DNA from 3 places in the Paraburkholderia phenazinium genome. Region 2 is predicted to be linked to each of the others. Evidence: riboswitches for the same ligand, from Rfam matches in the RefSeq annotation. Region 2 holds a riboswitch; each other region holds the start of a gene.
What was found. A riboswitch is a leader RNA that binds a small molecule or an ion and turns the genes downstream of it on or off. The one in region 2 is predicted to bind cobalamin.
Positions count from the first base shown of each region.

Region 1: another riboswitch for cobalamin. It lies ahead of BUS06_RS28970 (HoxN/HupN/NixA family nickel/cobalt transporter); the one in region 2 lies ahead of BUS06_RS19390 (TonB-dependent receptor domain-containing protein).
Region 3: another riboswitch for cobalamin. It lies ahead of cobW (cobalamin biosynthesis protein CobW); the one in region 2 lies ahead of BUS06_RS19390 (TonB-dependent receptor domain-containing protein).

Region 1 is NZ_FSRM01000002.1:2,026,068-2,030,246, reverse strand. It holds gene BUS06_RS28975 (cobyrinic acid a,c-diamide synthase CobB) at 1-961, shown strand, start outside; cobalamin riboswitch at 1,042-1,236, shown strand; gene BUS06_RS28970 (HoxN/HupN/NixA family nickel/cobalt transporter) at 1,331-2,389, shown strand; gene BUS06_RS28965 (cobyric acid synthase) at 2,418-3,956, opposite strand; gene cobD (threonine-phosphate decarboxylase CobD) at 4,091-4,179, shown strand, end outside.
Region 2 is NZ_FSRM01000001.1:4,329,166-4,333,344, forward strand. It holds gene BUS06_RS19380 (helix-turn-helix domain-containing protein) at 1-638, shown strand, start outside; gene BUS06_RS19385 (Vgb family protein) at 656-1,303, shown strand; gene BUS06_RS19390 (TonB-dependent receptor domain-containing protein) at 1,361-3,286, opposite strand; adenosylcobalamin (AdoCbl) riboswitch at 3,332-3,421, opposite strand; gene atzF (allophanate hydrolase) at 3,681-4,179, shown strand, end outside.
Region 3 is NZ_FSRM01000002.1:2,030,812-2,034,990, reverse strand. It holds gene cobN (cobaltochelatase subunit CobN) at 1-1,687, opposite strand, end outside; gene cobW (cobalamin biosynthesis protein CobW) at 1,694-2,773, opposite strand; cobalamin riboswitch at 2,951-3,213, opposite strand; gene BUS06_RS28985 (cobalamin biosynthesis protein) at 3,344-3,796, shown strand; gene cobO (cob(I)yrinic acid a,c-diamide adenosyltransferase) at 3,801-4,179, shown strand, end outside.

The DNA.
Region 1 (4,179 bases), on a different contig from region 2:
GGCGGTGATCGCAGCGAAATCCATGGCCCAGACCTTCGGCGCATTGGCCTTCGGTCTCGCTCAATTCCAGCCGCGGGTGCCTTTTTACGGTGTGCTCGCGAACCGGGTCGGCTCGCCCTATCATGCGAAACTGCTTGAAGAGGCATTACCGGCCTCGCTGCGCTGGTGCGGACATCTGAACAGCAACGACTCGATCGAATTGCCGGACCGGCACCTCGGCTTGCACCAGGCCGCAGAAATCGCGGATCTCGATGCACGCCTCAACCAGGTTGCCGATGCGCTCGCCACAACGCCGCTGGCCGAACTGCCGCCGGCCATCGACTTCGAGGCGCCACCGCGTAACAGCCTGCCACGCCTGCTCGACGGCAGGCTGATCGCAATTGCAAAGGACGCGGCCTTTTCCTTTATCTACCCAGCCAATCTCGCACTGCTCGAAGCACTCGGCGCGAGACTCGCGTATTTCTCGCCGCTCGCCAATGAACCGCTACCTCAGGCTGCCGATGCCCTCTATCTTCCCGGCGGTTACCCGGAACTCCATGCCCGGACCTTGGTGGACCGGAAATGCAGTGCCGGCTCGATTCACGCACACGCCGCAGCCGGCAAGCCGTTGATCGCCGAATGTGGCGGCATGCTCTATCTGCTAGACCGACTGATCGACGTGCACGGTGCCTCTACCCCGATGCTCGGCCTGCTGCCCGGCGAGGCCAGCATGCAGACCCGCTTCGCGGCACTGGCCATGCAACAGATCGAAGGACGACACGGCGTCATGACCGGACACACGTTCCACTATTCGAAGCTGAACACGCCGCTCGCACCGGTTACGACCGCGGTTCGGCCGCAAGGCGCAACCAGCGGGGAAGCCCTCTATCGGCACGGTGCAATCGTCGCAACCTACATGCACGCTTACTGGCCGTCGAATCCGGTATTCGCCGCCGCCTTGTTCCGCGGCGAGGCGTTCTGAACAAAAATCGTTGGAAAGGGAAAGATCCCTCCGTCCGAACCGCGATTCAAGCGGAGATTGACGCCCTCCGGCAGCCTTCTGTACTCTTGCGCCTTGATGGTTCCCCTCACCGGGATTAAACGGGAACGCAGTGAGAGCGCTCTGCTCAAGTCTGCGACTGCCCCCGCAACTGTAAGCGCCGAGTCCACACCATGCTTGACCACTGGGTAACCGGGAAGGTCGGTGCCGGATCGTGACGTGCTAGTCAGGAGACCTGCCATCGACCGAGGTCTGCTCAGCCGGATCGGACGGGGATGTCCGAGTCGCCAAGTATCCGTTTGCGCGAATGGATACCTGCTGTAAGGACAGCCCGAACCTCAGGATTCTTGCATGTCCATCACGTACTCAAGGTCAGTTCCAACTGACGCATTGCGCTATCGGCTGATTGCCATCTACAGCGTCCTCGCTTTATTCAACGTCGGTAGCTGGATCTGGGCCTTCATAGCCTTCCACGGTCACCCGCTGTTGCTGGGCACCGGCCTGGTCGCCTACGGCTTCGGTCTGCGCCATGCAGTCGATGCCGATCACATCGCCGCCATCGATAACGTCACACGCAAACTGATGCAGGATGGCCGGCGCCCCGTCACGGTCGGTTTCTTCTTTGCCATCGGTCACTCGGCCGTGGTTTTGCTGGTAGCGGCAGCGGTTGCTGCTACAGCCTCTGCGCTCGAAAGCCGGTTCGAATCTTGGCAAAACGTCGGCGGCATAGTCTCGACCAGCGTCTCAGCGATCTTCCTGTTTTTGATCGCGGCCATGAACCTGATCATCCTACGCGGCGTATGGCGGGCGTTCAAGAAAGTAAAGCGTGGTGAGCCATACGATCAGGAAGATCTCGACCTCCTGCTCAACAGTCGCGGCTTGCTCGCACGGATGTTCCGGCCGCTGTTCAAGCTTGTATCGAACTCATTGTGGATGTTGCCGCTCGGCTTTCTGTTCGGCCTGGGTTTCGATACCGCGACCGAAGTCAGCCTGCTCGGCATCTCGGCACACCAGGCATCTCAAGGGTTGTCGATCTGGATCGTGCTGGTGTTTCCGGTACTCTTCGCCGCAGGCATGACACTGATCGACACCACCGACGGGATCCTGATGCTTGGTGCCTATGAATGGGCGTTCGTGCGACCGATCCGCAAGCTTTACTACAACCTCACGATCACGCTGGTCTCTGTGCTCGTCGCGGTCGTGATAGGCGGTATCGAGGCGCTGGGGATGATTGCCGACCAGATCAGGCAAAAGGGCCTGTTCTGGCAGACCGTCGATACGCTGAACGAGAATTTCAACAACCTCGGCTTCGTCATCATTGGCATCTTCATCGTCTCCTGGGTCCTGTCGTTCCTGATTTACCGAATCAAGGGCTACGACAAACTCGAAGCGCATCTGCATGCGCAATAAGCGCTCAGTCGAGCTGGCTCGGCTGGAGTCAGCGTGACGCGTCCGCACGCTTGCCGATAGCGGCGAACACCCGAGCCAGGTCGAGGTGCTCCTCGAGCGTATCGGCGAGCCGGTCGAGCGACGCGTCCCGCAACGCCGGATAGTCGAGTGCTTGCGAACCGGCCAGCCCCGCCCACGCGAGCAAGGCACTGCAGGAGGCCGGCGTGTCGAACAGCCCGTGCACATAAGTGGCGAGAATCTGTCCGTCAGCCGACATTGCACCATCGGGACGTGTACCGTCCCCGTCCGACTGATCCGCTACGAGGTACAACGCCGGCGCATCAAGCGCGGGGCCGTGGGTTTCGCCCATGTGAATCTCGTAGCCGCAAACGTCCGGCGAACCGTTCAGCGTCAGGGCGCCCGTGACGTTCCTGAGCATCTTCTCGCGTGTGATGACGGTCTCGTAATCGAGCCAGCCGAGACCCTTCGTGGTACCCGGCTGGCCCTCCACGCCGTGCGGGTCGTTCACCGATTGGCCGAGCATCTGCATGCCTCCGCAGATACCGATCACCCGGCCGCCATAACGCAAATGCCGACGCAGCACTTCTTCCCAACCGTTGTCGCGCAGCCAGGCCAGATCTCCACGCACATTCTTGGAGCCGGGCAAAATCACCAGGTCCGCGGGCGGCGGCGGAATACCCGCAAGCGCATAGCTGAAATCGACCTGCGGGTGCGCGCGGAGCGCATCGAAATCCGTGTGATTGCTGATATGCGGCAATGCCGGCACGACCACCCGCAGAGACTGCACGGCATCGGCCGCACCGCTATGCGCCACACGCGGCAGCATGTCTTCGGCGTCGAGCGCCAATCCGTGCAGATACGGCACCACCCCCAGTACCGGCTTGCCGGTACGTGCCTCCAGCCAGTCAAGCCCAGGCTGCAGCAGACCTGGATCGCCTCGAAACCGGTTGATGACGAAACCGCAGACCCTTGCGCGTTCGGATTCGGACAGGCATTCGAGCGTACCGAGCAAATGCGCAAACACACCGCCGCGATCGATATCGGCCACCAACAGCACCGGGCAATCGACCGCTTCAGCAAAGCCCATATTGGCGATATCGTTCGCACGCAGATTGATCTCCGCCGGGCTGCCCGCCCCTTCCACCAGAATCGTGTCGTACTGCTGCTGCAGGCGCGCGTAAGATTCGAGCACGGCCTTGAAGGCCAGCGGTTTATAGTCGTGATAGGCGCGCGCATCAAGATTCATTCGTGCTTTGCCATGCACGATCACCTGCGCACCACGATCGCTGGTCGGCTTGAGGAGCACCGGGTTCAGGTCAGTATGCGCGGGAATGCCGGCCGCAATCGCCTGCAGCGCCTGTGCGCGGCCAATCTCGCCCCCATCGATCGTGACTGCGCTGTTGAGCGCCATGTTCTGTGGCTTGAACGGCGCTACCCGTCCGCCGCGGCGCGACACCAACCGGCACAAACCGGCGACCAGCGTGCTCTTGCCTGCATCGGAGGTTGTACCCTGGATCATCAGGGTGCCGCCAGGCACAGCCGGTGCGAAATCGTTCGGAACAGTCATCAGGAAACTGAGGCTCGATCAAAAATGGATGAGTTGGTGCACACAACGCAATTTGCAGAGGTGCGAGAGGCATCACACGGTTTACGATTATCCCATTGCCACCGGTGCGTCACCCCTGTCGATACAATCACGACATGATTTCACCCAACCCTACACTCGTCCCTGGCGCAATCGTGCATGGTGGCAATCTGCGCGAAGCCGTCCGGCGCTACGGTATCAGTTT
Region 2 (4,179 bases):
GGTTAATTGCGTGTGGCGAGGAACGCCCTCTTCTGCTTGCCGAAGTCGAAGCCTTGCTGGCATCCGACACGCTCATCGTCGATGCATGCCACTATGCCGTGCGCGAAGCGGACACCGTCGTTTCGCTCGCAAGGCGTCCTGTGTTGTTCGCGCTTGCACGCGCGCTCGCCGAAGCGTGGCCGTCCGACGTGCCACGGGACAGGCTGATCTCGCAGGCATTCCGCACCCGGCATCCCGACGAATCGCATCGCGTACGCCTGCGCGTCGAAATCGGACGGCTTCGCACATTGCTCGGGACGCTGGCGAGCGTGAATGCAACGAGAGCCGGTTTTGCCCTGGCGCCGCAGCGGGCACGAGAAATCGTGGTGCTGGCGCGACCCGTCGAAGAAGGACATGCGGTGGTACTCGCCTTGCTCGCCGACGGTGAGTCGTGGTCGAGCTCGGCGCTCGCGCTTGTGCTTGGCGCCAGCCAGCGCACCGTACAGCGGACGCTCGACTCGCTGGCGGCGGCCGGCAAGGTGCAGTCGTTTGGACGTGGACGGGCGCGTCGCTGGATGACCCCGGCCCTGCCGGGATTCACGACGACATTGTTACTCCCCGCGCCGCTACCGGTTGATTATGATGGAATCGACAGGTGACCAGCCAGGGAGACGCCATGAAGCGTGCAACAGCAGAAATCGTCAATGAATACGGCCCATTTCCGGGTATCGATGGCGTGCATGGCGTCACCTATGATGGTGCGCACGTCTGGTTTGCGAGCGGAGACAGGCTGAACGTGCTCGATCCGCAGAGCGGCAAGACGCTGCGCTCGCTCGATGTCGCCGCGCACGCAGGCACGGCCTTCGACGGTCAGCACCTGTACCAGATCGCCGATCATCACATCCAGAAGATCGATCCGCAGACCGGCCGTGTGCTCGCCTCGATCCCGGCCCCTGGCGGCGACGATGCCGCAGGACTCACGTGGGCCGAAGGGTCGCTGTGGGTGGGGCAGTATCGGGATCGGAAGATTCTTCAGATCGACCCCGAAACCGGGAAGGTTCTTCGCAGCATCGAATCGAACCGCTTCGTCACCGGTGTGACGTGGGTTGACGGAGAGCTTTGGCACGCCACATGGGACGATAACGAAAGCGAGCTACGACACGTCGATCCACGCAGTGGCGAAGTCGTGGAGAGTCTCGAAATGCCGCCCGGCACCCACGTGTCCGGGCTGGAGTCCGACGGAGCCGAGCAGTTCTTCTGCGGCGGCGGACGCAGCGGCAAGCTGCGAGCCGTCCGCCGGCCGAAGCGCGGCTCCCCCGCCTAAAACGCCGCCTGGAACGCTGCCTAAAACGCCGTCTGGAACGCCGCCTGGAACGCTGCCTTAGAACGTGTAAGCCAGCTTGCCGAACGCCGTCCGGCCCAACGTGTTGTAGCCGTACGCGGTTACGTACTGCCGGTTGAACAGATTCGACAGATTGGCGGACACGGTGAGATGCGAGTTGACCTTGTACGCAGCGCGCAGGCCCACCGTTGTATAGGATGGCAGATAGATCGAGTTGGCCTGATCGTCGAAGGTCGATCCACCGTACAGCACGGAGATGCCCGTGCTCAGTGCGTGCAGGTGGAACTCGTCCCACATGTGATCGATGTTCAGGCTGAACGTCTGACGCGGGCGGCGGTTAAGCCAGGTCTGATCCGTGACGTCCTGCGGATTCAGGAAACCGACCGAGAGGCTCACCGGCGTCGATTTGCCGATGGTGCCCTTGTACGACAGGTCGATGCCCTGAATATGCGCGCGTCCGACGTTCACCGGCAGGAAGGTCACCGAGTCGTATTCGATCAGGTTGTGAACGCGCGTGTCGTACACCGCCGCCGTGAAGGTCCCGAACGACGTGGCGGCATCCAGCGCCGCCTCAACCGTATCGCTGCGCTCCGGCAGAAGGTTTGGGTTCCCGTAGCCCGGATAGTACAGGTCGTCGAAGGTCGGCAGACGGAACGCATTGCCATACGAAACGCGCGCCGTATAAACCGGCGTGATCGCATAAGACAAGGCAACGTTGCCGGTATTGACCGACTGCCCCTCGATGATCTCGTGACGGCCTGCCAGGAACACGGTCAACGGGCCGAGCGTCGCCGACTGATGCAGCGAAACCGCTGAATCGTCGCGCGTCGGCACACCCGACGGAATGTCGTATGGCAGGAAGGCCTGCTCGCGCGAGAAGTCGTAGGCAAGCTTGGTCTCGCCGGACAGCGGCAGGTTGAACAGCGCGGGCCCACGCTCCTGATGCGTCAGCGAGGTCGACGTGCTCAGGCGCGTCGAGTCGATCTCATCGGATGGGATGCCCGGCGTATTCGTATACAGGAACTCGCGGTCCGTGGCGTAGCCGACCGACTGATCGAGCTGCGTGAACGGCGTGATATCCAGATGGAACGCGGCGCCCGTCGTCAGCTGATAATCGGCCTGCCGGTCGTCGCCGCCCGCGTCATCGTAGGAGAGATCCGAGCGGTGATACAGGAAGAACGTGGAGAGCGACCAGTTGTTGTGCGCGTAACCCAGGCGTCCATCCACGTCCTGTGCATGGTACGGGTTACGGCCGTCTTCGTGACCGAAGACAACCGGCTGCGTCGCATCGATCCCCGCCGTGTTGTAGTCATGCAAGCCGAGCGAGTAGGTCAGCCCGCTCAACGCCGAGAGCGCGCCGGTGGACGGGACCGAGCCCGATGTGCGGACCTGCGTATCGAAGGTCTTGTTCGACCCGCCGCCCACCGACACCGTGGTCTGATTGGGCTGATTGGAAGCGTGGTTCGTGAAGAGCTGGATCACGCCACCCATCGCATCGGCGCCGAACGAAGCGGCTGCCGGACCGGAGATCACCTCCACGCGGTCGAATGCGGAGGTCGGCAGATCAGCCCACTCGGCCTGACCGCTGGTCGCGGAACCGACCCGGATGCCGTCGATAAACACGGCCACCTGATTTCCCGCCGAGCCACGGATGCTGACGGACGCAAGCGAACCTGGGCCGCCGTTCTGCGCAACGGTCACACCGGGCAGTGTAGCGAGCGCCTGCGTGATGCTTGGGTCAATGGGCGAAAGACGGTCGAGATCTGCGCGAGTCAGAACCTGGGTCGTGGCGTATCGCTGATCGAACGATTGCGGCAGATGCTGCGTGTCGCCAGTGACGAGGATATTCGGTAGCGTGGTTTGCGCGACGGCCTGATCCTGGGTTGACGACGAGTCGTCGGCGTGGGCGATCTGGCAAGCGATAGCCGTCAGCGCGGAGCTGATGATGAGATGACGAAGCTTCATTATTGGAATCCTGGGGATAGCGCGCCCCACAGTTGAATAGTAGACAACGACGCCGAGGTCTGACTTCCGGTTCGGACTGAAACCGGTCACAGTGGCGCGACCGCGCTGGATTTGCACCAGCTTCCACGAGTCGTTTGCGCGCATTCTACTTGCGAATCTAACGGGGACCGGAATAATTCCCGCCAATCGACGCGTCATTGCAACATCGCACCAGCGCGGTTCTGACGCCCAACGATCGGGCGTTTCGCGCCAGACGGGTGCATCCGAGAACGGCTCGGGCATGGCGTCCATGCCTGTATCGCCCTGCCCTGAAAAGGCGTGACAGCCTCCCCGCGCGGTTGGCATGAGTCTTGAGTACAATTCCCCTGAACTTGTACACAAGAGGGAATACGAGATGCGCGGATGGACAATTTCGGATTGGCAGGAAGCGTATCGGGACGGTGCGACGCCCGCCCAGTTGCTTGGCGAACTGGTCCACGGACTGACGCCCGAAGATGACCCCGCATGGATATCGACCGTGACGCAAGCAGTGCTTGAAGCGCAGCTCGCGGGCCTCGAGGGCAGGCTGGCCGCGGTGGGTGGCGATCTGACGAAGCTGCCGCTCTATGGCGTGCCATTCGCCGCGAAAGACAATATCGACGCCGCCGGCTTCGAGACCACAGCCGCCTGCCCTGCCTTCGCCTATACGCCAGGGCGCAGCGCGACGGTCGTGCAGCGGCTGACCGATGCCGGCGCAATCGTCATTGGTAAAACCAATCTCGATCAGTTCGCGACCGGCCTCGTGGGCGTGCGCTCCCCTTACGGCATCCCGGCCAACAGCTTCGACGCCGAGTACATCTCGGGCGGCTCGAGTTCGGGGTCGGCCTCGGTAGTTGCGCGCGGCATCGTCCCTT
Region 3 (4,179 bases), on a different contig from region 2:
TGCCCGGCAGCCATTCGAGATTGCCGTGTTTGCCGACGTGCACCACGGCATCGATTTCGAAGCGGTGCCGCAGCCAGAAATAGAACGCCAGATAGGCATGCGGCGGCACCAGTTCGGCATCGTGATAACTCGCGTAGTCGCTGGCGTCACGGGAACGCGCGGGCTGAATCCCGACGAACACCTGGCCGCAGCGCCAGCCGGCGATCATGAAGCGCCCCTGGCGGACCGTCGGATCGAGTTCCGGCGCACCCCAACGCGCATTGAGCGCGGCTTGCACCTCGGCAGGCAGACGCTCGAAATAGCGGCGATAGTCGGCCAACGCCAGGCTTTGCAAGGCAGGACGCAAGTCGCGCACAACCGGGTCGTTGGTGACACCCTGAGTCAGCGTGCGCAGCAGGGCGTCGCCATCGGCCGGCAATGGGTCGAGCCGGTAACCCTCGTCACGCAACATGGCGAGGATCGTAAGGACAGAGGCCGGCGTATCGAGTCCGACACCGTTGCCGATCCGCCCTTCGCTGACGGGGTAATTCGCGAGGATCAGCGCGAGCCGCTTGTCGGCATTCTCAAGCGTGCGCAACCGGCACCAGCGCCGGCTCAGCTCGGCCACGAACGCGATGCGCTCGAGATCGGGCTGATAGCGCACCACGTCGACCTCGGTATGCGGGCAGCGGTAGTCGAGTCCCTTGAAACTGATCGCTCGCGTAATCACGCGGCCGTCGACCTCGGGCAGCACCACATGCATCGCGATATCGCGCGCATTGAGGCCATGATTGTCCTTGAGCCACGTCTCGCGGTTCCCGCCGCTCAGGATCACCTGCAGCACCGGTGCATCGCCCGCGAGAGCAAAGGCATCCGGGGCATCGATCGAAGAGACGGCAAACGCGGTGGTATTCAGCACCAGCGCGACCCGATGCTCGACGCTCAACTGCCGCAATACAGCGAGGCTCACTCGATCCTTCAGCGAAGTCACGGCGAGCGGCAAGGGGTTCACGCCTTGCGCCTCGAGCGCCTCGATCAGCGCATCGAACACGCGCGTATTGGCCGCCTGCAAATGCGCCTTGTAGAACAGGATCAGTGCCACCGGCGCACCGGGGCGCCAGCGCGCCTGCCAGTCGGCGATGCTCGGCGTATCGTGCTCAGGATGATAAAGCGCGGCAGCGGGCAACACGCGCGGCGCGGCCGGTTCGCTGCCCCAGCCGAGCGCGCGATAAGCGATGCAGCGCAAGAAGGCTTCGGCATTGAGCGGGCCGCCCTCGCGCAGATAGCGCCAGAGCTGATGGCACAAGGCGGGATCGGCGGTACTGCGCGCGAGCAGGTGCGGGTCTTCCTGAAGGTCGCCCGAGAACATCACCAGCACCTGCTTCCTGCGTTCGGCCAGTTCGACCAGCTGCTCGATACCGTAAGGCCAGTAGGCTTCGCCGCCCAGATGGTCGACGACCACCACACGCGCATGCTGGAGCACATCGTCGACGTAAAAATCGACCGATGCAGGCTGCCGCAAAAAGCTGACATTGGTGAGCCGGATCTCCGGGAAGCCGGCGCCGAGCCTCGGCACCACGCTCGCCAACAGCGCCAGCGTCGTGTCGGCCGAACTCAGCACCACGATCTCAGCCGGTCGCTGATCGATCCGGATGACGCCTTCGGTATCGTCGACAAAACCGCCCGGAACGGTGCGTAGCAGATGCATAACGGATCAGGACTGCTGGGCCTGGGTAGCCAACGCGGTGCTCAGCGCGCGCTGCAGCACAGGTTGATCGAGATCTTCGCCGATCAGCACGAACCGGTTGGCCCGTGCTTCGTCTTCGCGCCAGCGCCGGTCGAAATAGCTGTCGAAGCGCCGGCCCACGCCCTGGATCACGAGGCGCATTGGTGTGCCCGGCAGCGCTGCAAAACCCTTGACGCGGTAGATCGTGTGCTGCTCCGTCAAACCCTGCAGCGCCGCGATGATCGTTTCGCGCGATGCAGCGGGCGCTTCAACGATCACAGAATCGAATTCGTCGTGGTGATGATCGGGATCGTCGGCCGAGCCATGATGATCGTGGCGCAGATGAATCGTGGTTTCGGACGCCGCCTGCAAACCCAGCAGACCGTGCAGATCCAGCTGCCCTCGCTGGGCGCGCACGATCTTGACCTGGGGCGGCAACTCCTCGCGCATCTCCGCTTCCACGGCAGCCTGCTGTGCCTCGTCGAGCAGGTCGGTCTTGTTCAGGATCACGAGATCGGCCGAGCCGAGCTGGTCTTCGAACAGCTCGTGCAACGGCGATTCGTGATCGAGATTGGGATCGGCTCGGCGCTGCTCGTCCACGGCCTGCGGGTCGTCGGCGAACTGTCCGCTTGCTGCGGCAGGGCCGTCCACCACGGTCACCACCGCGTCGACGGTGAAGCTGTTACGGATCGAAGGCCAGTTGAACGCCTGGACCAGCGGCTTCGGCAACGCCAGCCCCGAGGTTTCGATCAGAACGTGGTCAATTTCGCCACGGCGTTCGACCAGTTGCTCCATCACAGGGAAAAACTCTTCCTGCACGGTGCAGCACAGACAGCCGTTGGCGAGCTCATAGAGCTGGCCGGCCTGTTCGCGGCCTTCTTCGTCGCAGCCGATTCCGCAACCACGCAGAATTTCGCCGTCGATGCCGAGCTCGCCGAACTCATTGACGATGACAGCAATCCGCAAATTGTTCGCGTTTTGAAGAATATGGCGCAGCAAGGTGGTTTTGCCACTCCCAAGAAAGCCCGTGACGACAGTCACAGGGATCTTGCGCATGGGGTTCTGCATGATCACTCCGTTATTAAACAAGCAAACGAGCCAGCTCGTCGGGCACTCGCTCCAGAACAGACGCGAGCGGTAGCGTCTGGCGCAGGACGTAAACAGGACGTGGGGACGATACGGAACGTTGCGGTCGCAACAGAGGAACGCGATGAAGGCGTGGATGGCCAGCTGCATCCCCGCAGCGCCAACACCTCTTCTCTGGCCGGTATCCGGGCTGGCGAACGCACCGCTCCACCTTCCCACGCGAATCTTTCGCGCAGTGGTTGATTGCCCGCGATCCTGGTCGCGGACATGGAGCCGGCTTCGCATCGCCTGAGCGACGCTTTCGCTGAACCGTTGCGGGGGCAGCACAGGTTGGGCTCGCGCTAGTGCGGCAAGCCTCCTGTTTCCCGTTTAACTGCCGGCGCGATAACGCGTCGGCGGGCACCAGAGTGGAACGAGTTTAGGCTGGGCCGCGAGGCAGCGTCAAGAAGCGACGCTGGCGAGCGGCCGCCAACGCGTGTATTGTAGCGCGCCAGATATCTGCAAACCGACACGCCATATGCTTACGGCCCGAGCGGACGGTTACGACACAACATGAAGCAATTCAGCATCGGCATTGGCTGTCGGCAGCAAGTTTCGGCCGAGGCGATCGAGGCCGCCGTGCTCGCGACGCTTGGCAAACTGGGCGTGCAAGGGGCCAACGCCTTTGAATCGATCGCCTCGATCTCGACCATCGATTCAAAGGCGCGAGAACCCGGCCTCCTGACATTCTGTGCCCGTCACGCGCTAATGTTGCATAGCTTCAGCCGTGAAGCGATCGCCGCCTGCCCGGGCGGCATGCTTCGCGCAACGGCATCGAAAGCGGTACAGGCCCGCTTTGGCGTCGACGGCATCTGCGAACCTTGCGCACTGCTGGGGGCGCCCGGCGGCAGCCTTGTTGCCGGCAAAACGGCTTCGCCTGGCGTCACCGTGGCAATTGCCTGCCTGGCCGAATTCTGTACGCAGGCGCCCGGGGCGCGCCGACTGAACCCAACCACCAGGACCTGACTGCATGAAAACCGATACGGAATCGCATCTGCGCATGACCCAACGCCGCCGCGAAGGACATGAAAAGAAACAGGCGCAGGCCACCATCGAAAAAGGACTGTTGATCGTCAATACGGGCACGGGCAAGGGCAAAAGCACAGCGGCTTTCGGCATGGCCGTGCGCGTGCTCGGACACGGCATGCGCCTCGGTGTCGTGCAATTCATCAAGGGGGCACTGCATACCTCGGAGCGCGATTTCCTGGGCAGTCTGCCAAACTGCGATTTCGTCACGATGGGCGACGGCTATACCTGGAACACGCAGGATCGGGAAGCCGACATTGCGACGGCACGCAAAGGCTGGAGCGAAGCCTGCCGGATGATCGAAAGCGGCGAGTATCAGATGG